Regions from separate parts of the Streptomyces sp. NPDC059080 genome, predicted to be linked through region 1. Evidence: riboswitches for the same ligand, from Rfam matches in the RefSeq annotation. Region 1 holds a riboswitch; each other region holds the start of a gene.

Region 1 (4,364 bases):
CATCGGCATCCCGTTCTTCTACTGGTACCAGATGCTGTGGGTGCTGATCTCCACGGTGCTGACGGTGATCGCGTACAAGCTGGTCCAGCGGGAGAACCGCGTCCGTAAGGGCGGTGCGGCCAGGTGATGCTCCCTTCCTTCGCGCTCGCCGCGTCCGGCACCGGCGGCGTCAACGGTGTCGCCCTCGCCGTTTTCGTCTTCTTCTTCGTCGCCGTCACCGTCATGGGCTTCCTCGCGGCCCGCTGGCGCAAGGCCGAGCAGTCCGCCAGCCTCGACGAATGGGGGCTGGGCGGCCGTAGTTTCGGCACCTGGGTGACGTGGTTCCTGCTCGGCGGCGACCTCTACACCGCGTACACCTTCGTGGCCGTCCCGGCGGCGATCTACGCGGCGGGCGCGTCCGGCTTCTTCGCCGTGCCGTACACGATCCTCGTGTACCCGATGATCTTCACCTTCCTGCCCCGCCTCTGGTCCGTCTCGCACAAGCACGGCTACGTCACCACCTCCGACTTCGTGCGCGGACGCTTCGGCTCGAAGGGTCTGTCGCTGGCCGTCGCGCTGACCGGCATCCTGGCGACGATGCCGTACATCGCCCTCCAACTCGTCGGCATCCAGGCGGTCCTGGACGTGATGGGCGTCGGCGGCGGCGAGAACACCAACTGGTTCGTCAAGGACCTGCCGCTGCTGATCGCGTTCGCGGTGCTCGCCGCGTACACCTACTCCTCGGGACTGCGCGCCCCGGCGCTGATCGCGTTCGTCAAGGACGGGCTGATCTATCTGGTCATCGCCGTCGCGATCATCTACATCCCGATCAAGCTCGGCGGTTTCGACGCGATCTTCCACGCGGCGGGCAAGGCGTTCGCCGAACCGGGCCCGACCGGTAAACCGCGCGGTGAGCTGGCGAGTGGCCCGAACAGCCAGTGGGCGTACGCCACGTTGGCGCTCGGCTCGGCGCTCGCGCTGTTCATGTATCCGCACTCGATCACCGCGACGCTCTCCTCCCGCAGCCGTAACGTGATCCGCCGCAACACCACGATCCTGCCGCTGTACTCGCTGATGCTGGGCTTCCTCGCACTGCTCGGCTTCATGGCGATCAAGGCGGGCACGGAGACCCACGGCAACGCCCAACTCGCCATCCCGCAGCTCTTCGAGGACATGTTCCCGAGCTGGTTCTCCGGCGTGGCGTTCGCCGCGATCGGCATCGGCGCGCTGGTGCCCGCCGCGATCATGTCCATCGCCGCGGCGAACCTCTTCACCCGCAACGTCTACAAGGACTTCCTGCGGCCCGGCGCCACGCCCGAGCAGGAGCACAAGGTCGCCAAGCTGGTGTCGCTGCTGGTGAAGGTCGGCGCGCTGGTCTTCGTCCTCAGCATGGACAAGACCGTGGCGATCAACTTCCAGCTGCTGGGCGGCATCTGGATCCTGCAGACCATGCCGTCACTGGTCGGCGGCCTGTTCACCCGGTGGTTCCACCGCTGGGCGCTGCTGGCCGGCTGGGCCGTCGGCATGGTATACGGCACGCTCGCCGCCTACGGCGTGGCGAGCCCGGCGCAGGCCCACTTCGGCGGCTCCAGCGCGGAGATCCCCGGCATCGGCCAGATCGGCTACATCGGCCTGACGGCGTTCGTCCTCAACGTCGTGGTGACGGTCGTCCTGACCGTCGTCCTGCGCGCCCTCAAGGCCCCCGACGGCACCGACGAGACCAGCCCCGGCGACTACACCGCGGACGTCGACGACAAGGGCGTCACCCCGGACCTGCCGCCCGCGACGGCGGACGTTCCGGCGGGGCGCTGACGTCGCGGACGCGACCTCTCCCCGCAGGCCGCCGTGTCCCTTTCGGGATGCGGCGGCCTGTTGTCGGGGGCGGAGGCCCGCTCGCCCAGTCGTGGCACGGCTCGGCCGACCCGAGACCACTGACAGCCACCCCTCGCTCACCACACCGCACTAGATATGGGGGTGCGCCCAAGAGCCCACCACCACATGTATGCTCATCCTCGCTGTCGCCGCAGGGGAATCCGGTGTGAGTCCGGAACTGTCCCGCAATGGTGTACGAGAGCGCAGATATCCTCCGATATCGCCTGACTGGCGTGCGCCCCGTGAGTCCGAAGACCTGCCGATGGTACGTCCGCGCCGCCCTGGCCCGGACGTCGAGATGTCCGGGCCCCGAGGGATGGGCCGGTGGACGCCGCGCGGGTCTCCGCGCGCCCGAGCGCCCCTGTGTGCCGCCGGGCGCCGCCGCCCGCCGTGGACCGTCCGTCGCGCCTCCCTCCGGCCCCGCCGAGTGAGGGAGAGCACCACGTGACCACCGCGCCACCGCAGTCCGCGACCGACGCCGAGGCCGCAGCGCTTGAGACGGCCACGTTCCCCGCCGACGCCCCCGGCCAGGACCCGCCCGGCACCGCCCTGCTGCGCACCCTGACCGAGCTGACCGCCGACCTGACGGCCACCGACCCCGGCAAGATCGCCGCCGCCGCGCTCCGCGGCCGCCACCCCGGCTCCGACGAGGCCGGGCTGCGGGAGCTGGCGATCGACGCCGCCGCCGGTCTGATCGGCGACGAGCCGCAGTACTCCAAGCTCGCCGCGCGGCTGCTCACCCTCGCCATCGCCGAGGAGGCCGCGCGCGAGGGCGCCGTCTCGTTCTCCGCGTCGGTCGCCACCGGCCACCGCGAGGGCCTGATCGCCGACTCCACCGCCGCGTTCGTCGCCACCCACGCCGCGGAGCTGGACGCCCTCGTCACCCGGGCGCTGGCCGACGGCGCCGACGACCGGTTCGGCTACTTCGGGCTGCGCACCGTCCACTCCCGCTACCTGCTGCGCCACCCCACCACCCGGCAGGTCATCGAGACCCCGCAGCACTTCCTGCTCCGGGTCGCCTGCGGTCTGGCCGAGGACGACTCGGCGCGGGCACTGGCCGACGTCGCCGAGCTGTACCGTCTGACCAGCTCGCTGTCGTACCTGCCCTCCTCCCCCACCCTCTTCAACTCCGGCACCCGCCACCCGCAGATGTCGTCCTGCTATCTGCTGGACTCGCCGCTGGACGAGCTGGATTCGATCTACGACCGCTACCACCAGGTCGCCCGGCTCTCCAAGCACGCCGGTGGCATCGGCCTCTCGTACTCCCGTATCCGGGCCCGCGGTTCGCTGATCCGCGGCACCAACGGGCACTCCAACGGCATCGTGCCGTTCCTGCGGACGCTGGACGCCTCGGTCGCGGCGGTCAACCAGGGCGGGCGCCGCAAGGGCGCCGCCTGCGTCTACCTGGAGACCTGGCACGCGGACATCGAGGAGTTCCTGGAGCTGCGCGACAACACCGGCGAGGAGGCGCGGCGTACCCACAACCTGAACATCGCGCACTGGATCCCCGACGAGTTCATGCGCCGCGTCGAGGCCGACGCCGACTGGTCGCTGTTCTCCCCCTCGGACGCGCCGGAGCTGGTCGACCTGTGGGGCGACGAGTTCGACGCCGCGTACCGCACGGCGGAGGCCGAGGGCCGCGCCACCAAGCAGGTCCCGGCGCGGGTGCTGTACTCCCGGATGATGCGGACGCTGGCGCAGACCGGCAACGGCTGGATGACCTTCAAGGACCACGCCAACCGCACCGCCAACCAGACCGCCGAGCCCGGCAAGGTCGTCCACTCCTCCAACCTCTGCACGGAGATCCTGGAGGTCACCGACGACGGCGAGACCGCGGTCTGCAACCTCGGTTCGGTCAATCTCGCGGCACACCTCGGCGACCCCGCCGCCGGGTGGGAGGACGCGATGGACTGGGAGCGGCTGGACGCCACCGTCCGCACCGCCGTCACCTTCCTCGACCGCGTGGTGGACATCAACTTCTACCCGACCGAGCAGGCGGCGGCCTCCAACTCCCGCTGGCGGCCGGTGGGTCTGGGCCTGATGGGCCTCCAGGACGTCTTCTTCCGGCTGCGGCTGCCGTTCGACTCGCCCGAGGCGCGTGCGCTGTCCACCCGGATCTCCGAGCGGATCATGCTCGCGGCGTACGAGGCGTCCGCGGACCTCGCCGAGCGGCACGGCCCGCACCAGGCGTGGTCGGCGACCCGTACCGCCCGCGGAGTGCTCCACCCCGACCACTACCCGGACGCCGAGCCGCTCTGGGCGGACCGCTGGGCCGCGCTGCGCGCCCGCGTCGCCGAGACCGGTATGCGCAACTCGCTGCTGCTGGCCATCGCCCCGACCGCGACGATCGCCTCCATCGCGGGCGTCTACGAGTGCATCGAGCCGCAGGTCTCCAACCTCTTCAAGCGCGAAACCCTCTCCGGCGAGTTCCTCCAGGTCAACGCGTACCTGATCGAGGAGCTGAAGGCGCTGGGACTGTGGGACGCCCGCACCCGGGACGCGCTGCGCGACGC
Region 2 (4,364 bases), on a different contig from region 1:
AGCACATCGGCGCCGTGCGGCGGCGCCACCACGCTCTCGCGGACCGCGCCGCGCAGCGACACCCGCAGCCCGTCCTCCTCGTCGATGCCCAGACCGTGCGCGAACGGCAGCACGCCCAGCGACGGCCGCCCGGTCAGCTCCCGCAGCATGTCCAGGCCCGGCTCCAGCAGCGCCACATCGCCGCGGAACTTGTTGACGAGATACCCGGCGACCAGCGCCTGGTCCTCCTTCGACAGCAGCGCCGTCGTCCCGAAGAACGACGCGAACACGCCGCCCCGGTCGATGTCGCCGACCACCACCACCGGCAGCCGCCCGGCCCGCGCGATGCCCATGTTGACGATGTCGGTCCGCCGCAGATTGATCTCCGCCGGGGAGCCCGCGCCCTCACAGATCACCACGTCATGGGCGCGCCGCAGCTCCGCCAGACAGTCGGTGACGGTGGCCAGCAACTCCGCGCGCCCACCGGGCCGCGCCCCGCTCCCGGGGCGCCCGAAGTACCCCTGCGCGCTCATCTCGCCGACCGGTTTGCCGAGCAGCACCACCTGGCTGCTGCGGTCCCCGCCGGGCTTGAGCAGCACCGGGTTCATCAGCGCGGACGGCTCCACCCGGGCTGCCGCCGCCTGCATCGCCTGCGCCCGGCCGATCTCCGCGCCGTCCCGCGTCACGAACGAGTTCAGCGACATGTTCTGCGCCTTGAACGGCGCGACGTTCACGCCCTGCCGCACCAGCCAGCGGCAGATCCCCGCGGTCACCACGCTCTTGCCCGCGTCGGAGGTGGTCCCCGCGATCAGCAGCCCGCCGCCCGTCACCGGATCCTGCCCTTCCGCCGGGCGAGGGCCGGGCGCACCGCGCCCGCCAGCAGCCGCCCGGCCACCGTCGTCGTCAACGCCAGCACGCTCACCCGGCGCGAGAGCCGCACCGCCCGCGCGATGTCCTCCGTCGCCACCGGCCGCCCCGCTCCGTTCAGCCGCGGCCGGTGCTCGATACGCCCGCCGTATGCCAGCGTCCCGCCGAGCCGTACGCCCAGCGCCCCCGCGAACGCGGCCTCCACCGGGCCCGCGTTGGGACTCGGATGCGCTCCGCCGTCGCGCCGCCAGGCCCGCGCGGCGCCGCGCCGGTCCGGGGCGGCGAGCACGGTGAGCGCGGCGGTCAGCCGGGAGCCGGGCCACCCGGCCACATCGTCCAGCCGCGCCGACGCCCAGCCGAACCGGCGGTGGCGGGGCGACTTGTGACCCACCATCGCGTCGAGGGTGTTCACCGCCCGGAACGCCACCAGGCCCGGGACACCGCCGACGGCGCCCCACACCAGCGCGCCCACCACGGCGTCCGAGGTGTTCTCCGCGACCGACTCGACGACCGCCCGCGCCATCTGCGGCCCGTCCAGCGCCTGCGGGTCCCGGCCGCACAGATGCGGCAGCCGCCGCCGCGCCCCCGCCAGGTCCCCGGCGGCCAGCGCCTCGCCGACGGCCCGCGCCTCCCGGCCCAGCGAGGTGCCGCCCAGCACCGACCAGACGGTCGCGGCGGTCAGCGCGGTGGCGGCGGCGGTACGGGCGGGGGAGGGGACGGGCGCGGGGCCGCGCACCGCGCGCCGCAGCAGGGCGGCACCGGCGGTGGCACCGCCCGCGCAGAACAGGGCGTGCACGGCGCCGTGGCCGCGGTGGTCGCGCCAGAGCCGGGCCTCGACGGCCGCCGCGGCGCGCCCGAAGGCGGCCACCGGATGGCCGCGCCGCGGGTCGGCGGCGAGCAGATCACCGAGAAAGCCCAGGGCCGCACCGCACGCGTAGGTGGCGTGTTCGGCACGCATCGGATCAGACCGCCGTCACGCCTCGACGGATCACCGAAGACACACGGGAGACTCTGAACGGGCTGCCAGGCATGGCGATATGTCCTCACTCAGGGTCCGCGCCCTGGTTCGACGTGACGGCGACAGGAGTCTCCTGGCTCCCCGGATCGGCGTTTCCTCCGGCCTTCCAGCCCTGGCGTGCGCCCGTCGGGCGTGCACGAGGCGGACCGTGACCTTCGTCGGAGGAACGCTCCCCGGTGACAGTGGCGGGACCGCGCCGGATTCGCACCGGACTTCCTCTGCTGTCGCCGATTGGCGTGGGAAGTCCACCACGCCCCGCCAACCCCGTCAACTCGCCCGTGACCTGCGACGCCGCGGTACCGCACGGCCTGTGGCGCACACCACAGGCCCCGTACGACGCACGGCGCCCGGCCACCGCGGAACTGCGGTGACCGGGCGCCGTGCGCGCGCTGCCGGACGGGTCAGGCGGCGACGATCAGATAGATGCCGTACGCCACCGCGGCCGCGCAGACCGCGTACGCGGCGAGGCCGCCGATCCGCGCGCCGGTGCTCGGGGCGCCCGCCGTGGCGGCCGCGCCCTCCTGCCGGGTACGGGCCGTGCCGACGATGCCGACCGTGAACAGGCCCACGATCCCGACCGTCACCACCAGGGTGACGCCGAAGACCTGGCCGAGAGCTGCCCAGTCGATGCTCATGCTGCGGTTCCTCAGAGTCGGGCGGTCAGCCGGCGGCTGTCGCGGTCGTGGCGCGCGGGGCGCTCGCGGCGTGGGCGGCCTCCGCGCCCTCGGCGGGCACGAGCGTCCCGGCCGGGGGAGGGGTGACCGTCTGGAGAGCCACGGTGACCACACCGGGCGGCTCCGTGGCCTCGGCCTCGTTGACGTTGGTGTGGTCGATGGGCTTGCGGCGGGAGGCGGCCCAGATGGCGCCGCAGATGCCGAGCGCGAGGACGGCGACGGCGGTGATGCCCCAGTCGCCCTGGCCGGCCAGGAGCGCGGCACCGGCGGAGACCAGGCCCGCGGCCGGCAGCGTCAGGCACCAGGCGACGACCATCCGCACCGCCGTCGACCAGCGCACCACGCCGCCCTTGCGGCCCAGACCCGAACCCATCACCGCACCCGAGCAGACCTGGGTGGTGGAGAGCGCGAAGCCGAGGTGGGAGGAGGCCAGGATGGTGGCCGCGGCGCTGGTCTGGGCGGCGAAGCCCTGCGGCGGCTGGATGTCGGTGATGCCCTTGCCCATCGTGCGGATGATCCGCCAGCCGCCCAGGTACGTGCCGAGGGCGATGGCCAGACCGGCCGAGGCGATGACCCACAGCGGCGGGTCGGCGTGCGGGGCGACCACACCGCCGGTGATCAGCGCGAGGGTGATCACGCCCATCGTCTTCTGCGCGTCGTTGGTGCCGTGCGCCAGCGAGACCAGCGCCGCCGAGGCGATCTGCCCGGCGCGGTACCCCTTGGCCGTCTCCTGCTCGTCACGGCCCCGGGACAGCCGGTACGTCAGCCGGGTCGCGGCCATCGACGCGATACCGGCGACCACCGGGGCGGCCACGGCCGGGATGAGGACCTTCATCACCACGGCGCCGCCGTGCACACCGTTGGTGCCCACGGACACCAGCGTGGCGCCGATCAGACCGCCGAACAGGGCGTGGGAGGAGCTGGAGGGGAGGCCGGCGAGCCAGGTGAGGAGGTTCCAGACGATCGCGCCGACCAGACCGGCGAAGATCACTTCAGGTCTGATACCGGCGCTTTCGTCGATGATCCCGCCGGAGATGGTCTTGGCGACCTCCACGGACAGGAACGCGCCGACGAGGTTGAGGACCGCCGACATCGCCACCGCGATTTTGGGCTGCAGCGCGCCGGTGGAGATGGTGGTGGCCATGGCGTTGGCCGTGTCGTGGAAGCCGTTCGTAAAGTCGAACACCAAGGCCGTGACGATCACGATCCCGATGAGAAGCGTGATGTGTTCCATTCACCCAGGCAATCAGTTCGAAGGTCAGTGACGCCGGAAACGTACGAAGGGTGGGTGAACGGGAGGTGAACGCGGCCGGGCGCAGCAATGACGCCGTCGCAGTGTTCGAGAGGAGGTATCTCACACGTCACTTCCGCCCCATCTGTACGTGGCTCGAATGTGCTGCCGCGCGACCCGATTCCGGCTTGTTCCACGACGCGTGAACGGCATGCGAACGGCCCCGTCGCGGTGCGTCACCCCGCTGGTGAACGGCGCGGGAGCCGTCCCGGCGACCACCCGGACCCGGCGCGGTCCCGCGCCCCCCGACCGGCCCGCGGACGCGGCCGGAACACCAGGCCCGGCACCCGTCCCCGAGGACGCCCCGGTGTGCGACCGCGGCGTACGCCGGACGACGGCCCACGCTTCCGTACGCCGGGCCCGTACGGTGACGGACCACCGCGCGCACTGGCCTCCCGGGGCGGCCGCGCCGGCCCGCCCGGCCCGTACGGTGACGGCACCCCGACCGCCCGCACCCCGGAGGAACCCGTGACCCGTACCGGCGCCCCCGCCCCGCACCCGGACCGGCCCGGCGCCGACGCGCTCGCCGCCGCCT
Region 3 (4,364 bases), on a different contig from region 1:
GCAGCGCCGTGCTCCGGGTGGCCTGCGACGCCCTCATCCGCGACGGCGACGGGCCTGCCACACCGCCGCCGCTCCCAGCACCACGACCGCCGCGCCGCCACCGAGCAGCCCCGCCGACGGCCCGCCGCCGTCCGCCCCGGCCGACGGCTTCCCCGAAGCCTTCGGCTCGGACCTACCCGAACCGCTCACCTGCTCCGCGCACCCCGCCTCCGGATACCCGGCGACCCCGCACAACAGCCCCTGCGCGTCGTACCGCAGCGGCTTCGCCACCGCGGCCAGCGCCTCACCGGCCGACGCGTCCTCGGGCACCCGCGCACACGCCGTCCGCTCCCGCGGTGGCCGCTCACCGCCCGGTGCGTCCGCCGCCGACCCGAAGTCGACGACGACGCCGACCCGCTTCGTCCCGGACTTCTGCGGCGTACCGGAGCACAGCTTCCCGAAATCGGCTGCCGCCCGCGGCCGGTCCACCGCCGACGACTCCGCGCTGACCGTGAACCGGAAACCGGCCACCGCACCGTCCGCGGGCCGCAGCGTCGCCGGGCCCTGCGTCGCGTACGCCCACGTGCCGCCCGCGCCATCCCAGAACGACCAGTACCGGTACTCCTGCGCCTGCGCCGGGCCCGCGCCCAGCGCCGTCACCGCTCCGGCCAGCGCCAGCGCACCGGCCCACCGCGACCGCCGCATCACTGCCCGCGCTTCCGGCGGCCGCTCAGCAGGAACCCGATACCGGCACCCGCGGCGAGCCCCACCGGCACCAGCCACCAGGCGCTGATCGAGCCGGTGCCCTTCTCCTTCGGCACCGCCTTCTTTGCGGCGTCGGACGGCTTCGGGCCCGTCGCGTTCAGCGCGGCCACCAGATCCGTACCGCCGAAGTCCCGCGGGTCGGTGCCCGTGGCGTGCGCCGCCAGCACCAGCTGCGCGTACGCCGCCGGACCGGCCTGCTTCGCCCACGCCGGGCCGTTCTTCTCCAGCCACGCCAGCGGCTTGGCCGCCGCCGCGCCGTGCCCGCCGGCGGCCAGCGCCACCACCGCGTCCGCGGTGTTCCCGACGTCCGGCTGCGGCTTCGCGCCCGGCATCGCCGACATCAGATGCTGCCCGTGCGCGTCCATCTCCTTCACCAGGTACGCGCTCGCGCCCGACGCGGCGGACCGCAGCGCGGCCGCATCCGCCCCGGTCGGCTCCTTCTTCCCGTCGCCGCAGTCGGGCGCGGCCACCGGGGCGTCGGCGTCCTTGCCCGCCGCCGGGACGACGAAGCCCTTGCCGAGCGCGCCGGTCGCCGCGGCGGCCGAGGCGTCCGCGTTCGCCGCCGCGCCCTTGAGCTGGAAGGTGAACGCACCCCGCTCGGCGGGCTTCACCGCGCACCCGAGCCGGAACGTCAGCAGCCCCTCGTACGGCGTGTGCCCCTTCGGCGACTCCACCGTCGCCGGGTCCTCGCCCGCCGCGGCCAGCGCACCGATGACCACCGCGGTGGAGTTGGCGTCGCTGGGCGACCCCGGCATCGACGGCCAGCCGCCGTCGTCGTTCTGCACCGACGTCAGCCAGTGCACCGCCTTGTCCACCGCCCGGCCGTGCCCGCCGAGCGCCGCCAGCGCCTGCACCGCCGCGCCCGTCTGGTTGGTGTCCCGCATCGTCGACGCGCCGCATGCCTTCGCGGTGTCGGCGCGGTACGCGGTGAACGCGCCGTCGGCGCACTGCTGGCCGGTCAGCCAGTCCACGGCCGCGGCGGCGGGCTTGACCTGCACGGTGTGCTGGGCGAGCAGCGCCAGCGACTGCCGCCACACGCCGTCGTACTGCGGGTCGCCGGAGCCGTACAGGCCCGCGGGCAGCTTCTTGGGGGACGGCGTCGGAGCGGCGAACGCGGCGGGCGCGGTCGCCGCGAACGGCACGAGCGCCGCGGCGCACACCACGGCGGCGCGGCGCACCAGGGCGGCGCGGGAAGGGGCCAGGGGGGCCATCGTCGGTGCCTCTCAGTCAGGTCGCTCGGGGCGTCGCGGGGCGGACGGCCGCGCTCGGCCCTCCACCCGCACGACGGCCGGGGCCGTACGCGGTGGCACCGGGCTCAGCTCCGTATACCTCGACGGTGCCGCCACCGGTCCGGCCGCTGCACGCGGCCCGCCGGTGGCGGGAGCCTGTCGCGCCCCATCGGGTGTTCCGGCTCGTGCGGACCGCGCCCACGGCGCACGTCCGCCCTGACGGTTGCGGGTCAGCGCCGGAATTTCACCGGCTTCCCCCGATCGGGCACAGATGGAGTTGTCCGCACATTTTAGCGGTCGCCCCGCTACGCCCACCCGGCGCCGGGACGGCGACCACCGCGGTACGACGGCCGACGGGGCCCGACGGTCACCGCCGTACGGCCGCCACCGGGGCGCGGCGGTCACGCCGAGACCCGTCGGCCGCCCCGTGGCGTACGCCTCACACCGCCGCGGCGGCGCGGGCCCCGCCGCCGGTTCCCGGAGACCCTGTGGACTCCTGCTCCGGGAGGTGGTATCAGTTCAACGACCCATAACTGACGCGCCGTCAGAATTGCTTGAGTGCCGGTCCGCCGCCCCGGCGGATCGCCCGGGACGGCGCCGGACACGCTCGACGCGCAGGCAGTTGACGGAAGTTCCCACCCCGCCCCGGACGCCGGGCGGGGCGGCCGACCGCGGGAGGCGGCAGCCATGAGCGACCTCGTCGAACACGGCAAGCTCTACATAGGCGGTGAATTCGTCGACCCCGCCGGACCCGACACCCTCGACGTGATCTCCCCGCACACCGAACAGCTCATCGGCCGCGTCCCGCACGCCACCCGCGCCGACGTCGACCGCGCCGTCACCGCAGCCCGCACCTCCTTCGACTCCGGCGTCTGGGCCGACGCCCCACTGGACGAGCGGATCGCGGTGGTCACCCGTATCAAGGACGCCTTCGCCGTCCGCAGCGAGGAGATCGCCAAGGTCATCAGCGCCGAGAACGGCACCCCCTACACCTCCGGCGTGATGGTCCAGTCGCTCGCCGCGATGCTGGTGTGGGACGCCGCGCTGACCGTGGCCCGCGACTTCCCGTTCGAGGAACGCCGCGACGGTCTCCTCGGCCCGCTGCTCATCCGCCGCGAGCCCGCCGGAGTCGTCGCCGCGGTCGTCCCCTGGAACGTCCCGCAGTTCACCGCCGCCGCCAAACTGGCCCCCGCCCTCCTCGCCGGATGCTCCGTCGTCCTCAAGGTCTCGCCCGAGACGCCGCTCGACGCGTACCTCCTCGCCGACATCGCGACGGAGGCGGGCCTGCCGCCGGGCGTCCTGTCGATCCTCCCCGCCGACCGCGAGGTCAGCGAATACCTCGTCGGGCATCCCGGCGTCGACAAGGTGTCGTTCACCGGCTCCGTCGCCGCCGGGAAACGCGTCATGGAGGTCGCCGCCCGCAACCTCAGCCGCGTCACCCTGGAGCTGGGCGGCAAATCCGCCGCGGTGATCCTGCCCGACGCCGACCTGGACGCGGCGGTCGCCGGGATCACCCCGTTCGCCTGGATGCTCAACGGCCAGGCGTGCGTCGCCCAGACCCGCATCCTCGCCCCGCGCTCCCGCTACGACGAGATCGCCGAACGGTTCGCCGCCGCCGCGGGCGCCCTGACCGTCGGCGACCCCCTCGACCCCGCCACCGAACTGGGCCCCCTCGTCACCCGCCGCCAGCAACAACGCTCCCTCGACTACATCGCCCTCGGACACCGGGAGGGCGCCGAGCTCCTCGCCGGCGGCGGCGTCCCGGCCGACCGGCCCACCGGCTGGTACGTCGAACCCACCCTCTTCGGCGACGTCACCCCCGCCATGCGCATCGCCCGCGAGGAAATCTTCGGCCCGGTGATCTGCCTGCTCCCGTACGAGGACGAGGCGGAGGCGGTACGCATCGCCAACGACTCGGAGTACGGCCTGTCCGGCTCGGTGTGGACCGCCGACACCGATCGCGGCATCGACCTCGCCCGCCGCGTCCGCACCGGCACCTACTCCGTGAACACCTTCAGCATCGACATGCTCGGACCGTTCGGCGGCTACAAGAACTCCGGCATCGGCCGCGAGTTCGGCCCCGAAGGGTTCGGCGAATACCTGGAGCACAAGATGATCCACCTCCCGGCGGGTGCGTGATGGGCGACCGCTGGCACGTGACGGTGGACCGCGGCGTCTGCATCGGCTCCGGCATGTGCGCCGCCACCGCCCCGGACCACTTCCGCCTCGACGGCGCCCGGCAGTCCCATCCGGTGAACCCGGAAACGGGCGCGGTGGAACCTGTTCTCGCGGCAGCTGAGGGGTGTCCGGTGGAGGCGATAGTTCTTGCGCTCACGGGGAGTGGGGAGGTGGTGTTTCCGCCAGGGGAGGGGTGAGGGGGTGCCGGGGGCT
Region 4 (4,364 bases), on a different contig from region 1:
CTGTCGGGGCTGTCGGGGCTGTCGGGGCCACCGGGGTCGCCGGGGCCGCCGGAGCCACCAGGGCCGCCGGAGCCACCAGGGCCACCGGGGCCACCAGGGCCGCCGAGGAAGAGGAGAGCGGACGCCCCCGGTTCTGCAACTTCTGCAACTTCTGCAACTTCTGCGGCTTCTGCGAAGACTTCTGCAATTTCTGCAACTTCTGCGACGGCTTCTGCGGCTTCTGCGACCAAGGTCACATCCCCGCCGAGGCCCGCCACATCGCCCCGGCCGTCGTCCAGCACGAAGAGGAAGCGGCCCGAAAGCCGCGCCGTCCACTCCTGCCCGCAGAGCAGTTCGTCCAGCTCACGGGCCCACCGCCGCACGTCGGCGGGGGCGCGTCCGTCGATTCCGGCGAGCGGTGAGGCGATGAGGTTGCGGACGCGCTCATGGCGTACGGAGGGCAGCAGCCCGGCGTCGGCCAGCAGGGCGGCCAGGTCGTCGCCGCAGCCGTCGCCGAGGCCGCGCAACTCCACGTTCCCGCGCGAGGTGAGGGAGAGTTCCCCGTCCCCGAACCGCTCCGCCGCGTCCGCCAACGCCATTGCCTGACGTGCCGTCAACTCCCCGGCGGGCACCCGTACGCGGGCCAGCGCACCGTCCGCCGCCGCGTGCGGTCGCAGCGCTCCCGGGCAGGCGTCACCGCGCTCGCGCAGCGGCGGCTGGGCCCCGGGGGGCCGGTTCGAGGGGGAGGGCGGCATGGCCGCGAGCATACCGACGTCGCCCCGGACGGCCACGGCGAGCCGGGCCACGTACGGGCCACGTACGGGCCACGGGGAGGGGCGCCCGCGATCCCGTACGGGCACCCCGCAGGGGCCGGGGCCCGGCCTGGGCCCGCCACCCGCTCCCCGACCCCAAGCCCCCCTCCCCTGCCAGCGCATCAGCCCTTACCATTCACTCCGGTGGGTCGTCCGGCCCGCCGACGCCGGAGACGGCGACATGGGAGGAAGCCCGGTGAGAGTCCGGCGCGGTCCCGCCACTGTGAGCCCGGCACCTGCCGGGTGAGTCAGGAACTCCCGCCGTCCAACGAACCACCCGGGGCGCGGATACCCCGAGGAAGGCTCTGCGCTCGCATGCTTCTGCTGCTGTCGACCTCCGACACCGATCTCCTCAGCGCCCGAGCCGCCGGCGGCCCCGTGCCGTTCCGGCTCGCCAACCCGGCCCGGCTCGACCTCGCCGAACTCCCCGCGCTGCTCGACGGCGTCGACCTCGTCGTGGTCCGCCTCCTCGGCGGCATCCGCGCCTGGGAGGAGGGGCTGGACCTCCTCCTCGCCGAGGACCAGCACCGCCCCGTCGTCGTCCTCACCGGCGAACAAGCCCCGGACGCCCAGCTGATGGAGGCGTCCACCGTCCCGGTCGGCACCGCCGCCGAGGCGCACGCCTACCTTGCGCACGGCGGGCCCGAGAACCTCGGCCGCCTCGCCCGTTTCCTCTCCGACACCGTCCTGCTGACCGGCCACGGCTTCGCACCGCCGCAGCCCGCGCCGACCTGGGGCGAGCTGGAGCGGCCCACGGCCCGTAAGGACATCGACGGCCCGCTCATCCCGGTGCTCTACTACCGCGCCCACCACATGAGCGGCAACACCGGCTTCGTCGACGCGCTGTGCACCAAGATCGAGGAGGCCGGGGGCCGCCCGCTGCCGCTCTTCGTCGCCTCGCTGCGGGCGCCCGAGCCGGAGCTGATCGACGCGCTGCGCCCGGCCGACGCCATCGTCACCACCGTCCTCGCCGCGGGCGGCACCAAGCCGGCCGAGGCGTCCGCCGGTGGCGACGACGAGTCCTGGGACGCGGGCGCGCTCGCCGCCCTGGACGTGCCGATCCTTCAGGCACTCTGCCTGACAGGTAACCGCGCCGCCTGGGAGGAGAACGACGAGGGCCTCTCCCCGCTGGACGCCGCCACCCAGATCGCCGTCCCCGAGTTCGACGGCCGCCTGATCACCGTCCCGTTCTCCTTCAAGGAGATCGACGAGGACGGCCTGCCGACGTACGCCGCCGACCCCGAGCGCGCCGCCCGCGTCGCCGGGATCGCCGTCCGCCACGCCCGCCTGCGCCACATCCCGGCCCAGGACAAGAAGCTGGCGCTGGTCCTCTCCGCGTACCCCACCAAGCACTCCCGCATCGGCAACGCCGTCGGCCTCGACACCCCCGCCTCCGCCGTCGCCCTCCTGCGCCGCCTGCGCGACGAGGGTTACGACTTCGGCGACGAGGAGGTCCCGGGTCTGGCTTCCGGTGACGGCGACGAGCTGATCTACGCCCTCATCGACGCGGGCGGCCACGACCAGGAGTGGCTGACGGAGGAACAGCTCGCCCGTAACCCCGTCCGCATCCCCGCCGCCGACTACAAGCGCTGGTACGCCACGCTCCCGCAGGAGCTGCGCAACACCGTCGAGGCGCACTGGGGCCCGCCGCCCGGCGAGATGTTCCTCGACCGCAGCCACGCGGACAAGCCGGGCCGCGACCCGGAGGGCGACATCGTCCTCGCCGCCCTGCGCCGCGGCAATCTGCTGATCCTCATCCAGCCGCCGCGCGGCTTCGGCGAGAACCCGATCGCGATCTACCACGACCCCGATCTGCCGCCGTCCCACCACTACCTGGCCGCCTACCGCTGGATCGCCGCCTCCGCCGACGACGGCGGGTTCGGCGCCGACGCCATGATCCACCTCGGTAAGCACGGCAACCTGGAGTGGCTGCCCGGCAAGAACGCGGGCCTCTCCGCCGCCTGCGGCCCCGACGCCGCCCTCGGTGATCTCCCCCTCATCTACCCGTTCCTCGTCAACGACCCCGGCGAGGGCACCCAGGCCAAGCGCCGCGTCCACGCCACCCTCGTCGACCACCTCGTCCCGCCGATGGCGCGCGCCGACTCGTACGGCGACATCGCCCGCCTGGAACAACTCCTCGACGAATACGCGCAGATCAGCGCCATGGACCCGGCGAAGCTCCCGGCGATCCGCGCCCAGATCTGGACCCTCATCCAGGCCGCCAGGCTCGACCACGACCTGGGCCTTGCGGACCGCCCCGACGACGACGGCTTCGACGACTTCCTGCTGCACGTCGACGGCTGGCTCTGCGAGGTCAAGGACGCCCAGATCCGCGACGGTCTGCACGTCCTGGGCGCCGCCCCGGCCGGCGAGGCCCGCGTCAACCTCGTCCTCGCGATCCTCCGCGCCCGGCAGATCTGGGGCGGTACGTCCGCGCTGCCCGGCCTGCGGGAGGCGCTGGGCCTGGATGAGTCCGCCGCGACCCGCACCACGGCCGACGCGGCGGAGGAGCGCGCCCGGGAGCTGGTCCAGGCGATGGAGGAAGCGGACTGGGCGCCGTCCGCCGTCGCCGAGGTGGCCGCCGGGCAGCCGGAACAGGTCGCCGCGATCCTCGACTTCGCCGCCCGCGAGGTCGTCCCCCGCCTGGCCGGGACCACCGCCGAGATCGACCACTCCGTGCACGCCCTGAACGGCGGCTTCGTCCCTGCGGGCCCGTCCGGCTCCCCGCTCCGCGGCCTCGTCAACGTCCTGCCGACCGGCCGCAACTTCTACTCCGTCGACCCCAAGGCCGTCCCGTCCCGCCTCGCCTGGGAGACCGGCCAGGCGCTCGCCGACTCCCTCCTGGAGCGCTACCGCTCCGACAACGGCGAATGGCCCACCTCCGTCGGCCTCTCCCTCTGGGGCACCAGCGCCATGCGCACCTCCGGGGACGACGTCGCCGAGGCCCTCGCGCTGCTCGGCGTCCGCCCCGTCTGGGACGACGCCTCCCGCCGCGTCACCGGCCTAGAGCCGATCGCCCCGGAGGAGCTGGGCCGCCCCCGCATCGACGTCACCCTCCGCATCTCCGGCTTCTTCCGCGACGCGTTCCCGCACGTCATCGGCCTGCTGGACGACGCGGTACGGCTCGCCGCCGGGCTGGACGAGCCCGCGTCCGACAACTACATCCGCGCCCACGCCCAGGCCGACCTCGCCGCCCACGGCGACGAACGCCGCGCCACCACCCGCATCTTCGGCTCCCGCCCCGGTACGTACGGCGCGGGCCTGCTCCAGCTCATCGACTCCCGCGACTGGCGCACCGACGCCGACCTCGCCGAGGTCTACACCGTCTGGGGCGGCTACGCGTACGGCCGCGGCCTGGAGGGCCGCCCGGCCCGCGACGAGATGGAGACCGCGTACAAGCGCATCGCCGTCGCCGCGAAGAACACCGACACCCGCGAACACGACATCGCCGACTCCGACGACTACTTCCAGTACCACGGCGGCATGGTCGCCACCGTCAAGGCACTCAAGGGCACGGCCCCCGAGGCGTACATCGGCGACTCCACCCGCCCCGAGACGGTCCGCACCCGCTCC

The links. Region 1 has a riboswitch for cobalamin ahead of ACFWWQ_RS27030 (ribonucleoside-diphosphate reductase subunit alpha). Riboswitches for the same ligand answer to the same signal wherever they lie in the genome.
Region 2: another riboswitch for cobalamin. It lies ahead of ACFWWQ_RS21540 (cobalamin biosynthesis protein); the one in region 1 lies ahead of ACFWWQ_RS27030 (ribonucleoside-diphosphate reductase subunit alpha).
Region 3: another riboswitch for cobalamin. It lies ahead of ACFWWQ_RS04400 (prenyltransferase/squalene oxidase repeat-containing protein); the one in region 1 lies ahead of ACFWWQ_RS27030 (ribonucleoside-diphosphate reductase subunit alpha).
Region 4: another riboswitch for cobalamin. It lies ahead of cobN (cobaltochelatase subunit CobN); the one in region 1 lies ahead of ACFWWQ_RS27030 (ribonucleoside-diphosphate reductase subunit alpha).

The regions. Positions count from the first base shown of each region.
Region 1 covers NZ_JBHYGX010000052.1:15,591-19,954, forward strand. The annotation lists gene ACFWWQ_RS27020 (DUF3311 domain-containing protein) at 1-127, shown strand, start outside; gene mctP (monocarboxylate uptake permease MctP) at 127-1,791, shown strand; cobalamin riboswitch at 1,961-2,130, shown strand; gene ACFWWQ_RS27030 (ribonucleoside-diphosphate reductase subunit alpha) at 2,296-4,364, shown strand, end outside.
Region 2 covers NZ_JBHYGX010000029.1:45,384-49,747, reverse strand. The annotation lists gene ACFWWQ_RS21545 (cobyric acid synthase) at 1-809, opposite strand, end outside; gene ACFWWQ_RS21540 (cobalamin biosynthesis protein) at 806-1,804, opposite strand; cobalamin riboswitch at 1,931-2,084, opposite strand; gene ACFWWQ_RS21535 (hypothetical protein) at 2,266-2,499, opposite strand; gene ACFWWQ_RS21530 (anion permease) at 2,525-3,772, opposite strand; gene ACFWWQ_RS21525 (class II aldolase/adducin family protein) at 4,298-4,364, shown strand, end outside.
Region 3 covers NZ_JBHYGX010000004.1:133,326-137,689, forward strand. The annotation lists gene ACFWWQ_RS04390 (energy-coupling factor transporter transmembrane protein EcfT) at 1-37, opposite strand, end outside; gene ACFWWQ_RS04395 (SCO2322 family protein) at 34-684, opposite strand; gene ACFWWQ_RS04400 (prenyltransferase/squalene oxidase repeat-containing protein) at 684-1,955, opposite strand; cobalamin riboswitch at 2,124-2,264, opposite strand; gene ACFWWQ_RS04405 (aldehyde dehydrogenase) at 2,661-4,112, shown strand; gene ACFWWQ_RS04410 (ferredoxin) at 4,112-4,348, shown strand.
Region 4 covers NZ_JBHYGX010000055.1:24,220-28,583, forward strand. The annotation lists gene ACFWWQ_RS27565 (cobalamin biosynthesis protein CobG) at 1-734, opposite strand, end outside; cobalamin riboswitch at 919-1,070, shown strand; gene cobN (cobaltochelatase subunit CobN) at 1,107-4,364, shown strand, end outside.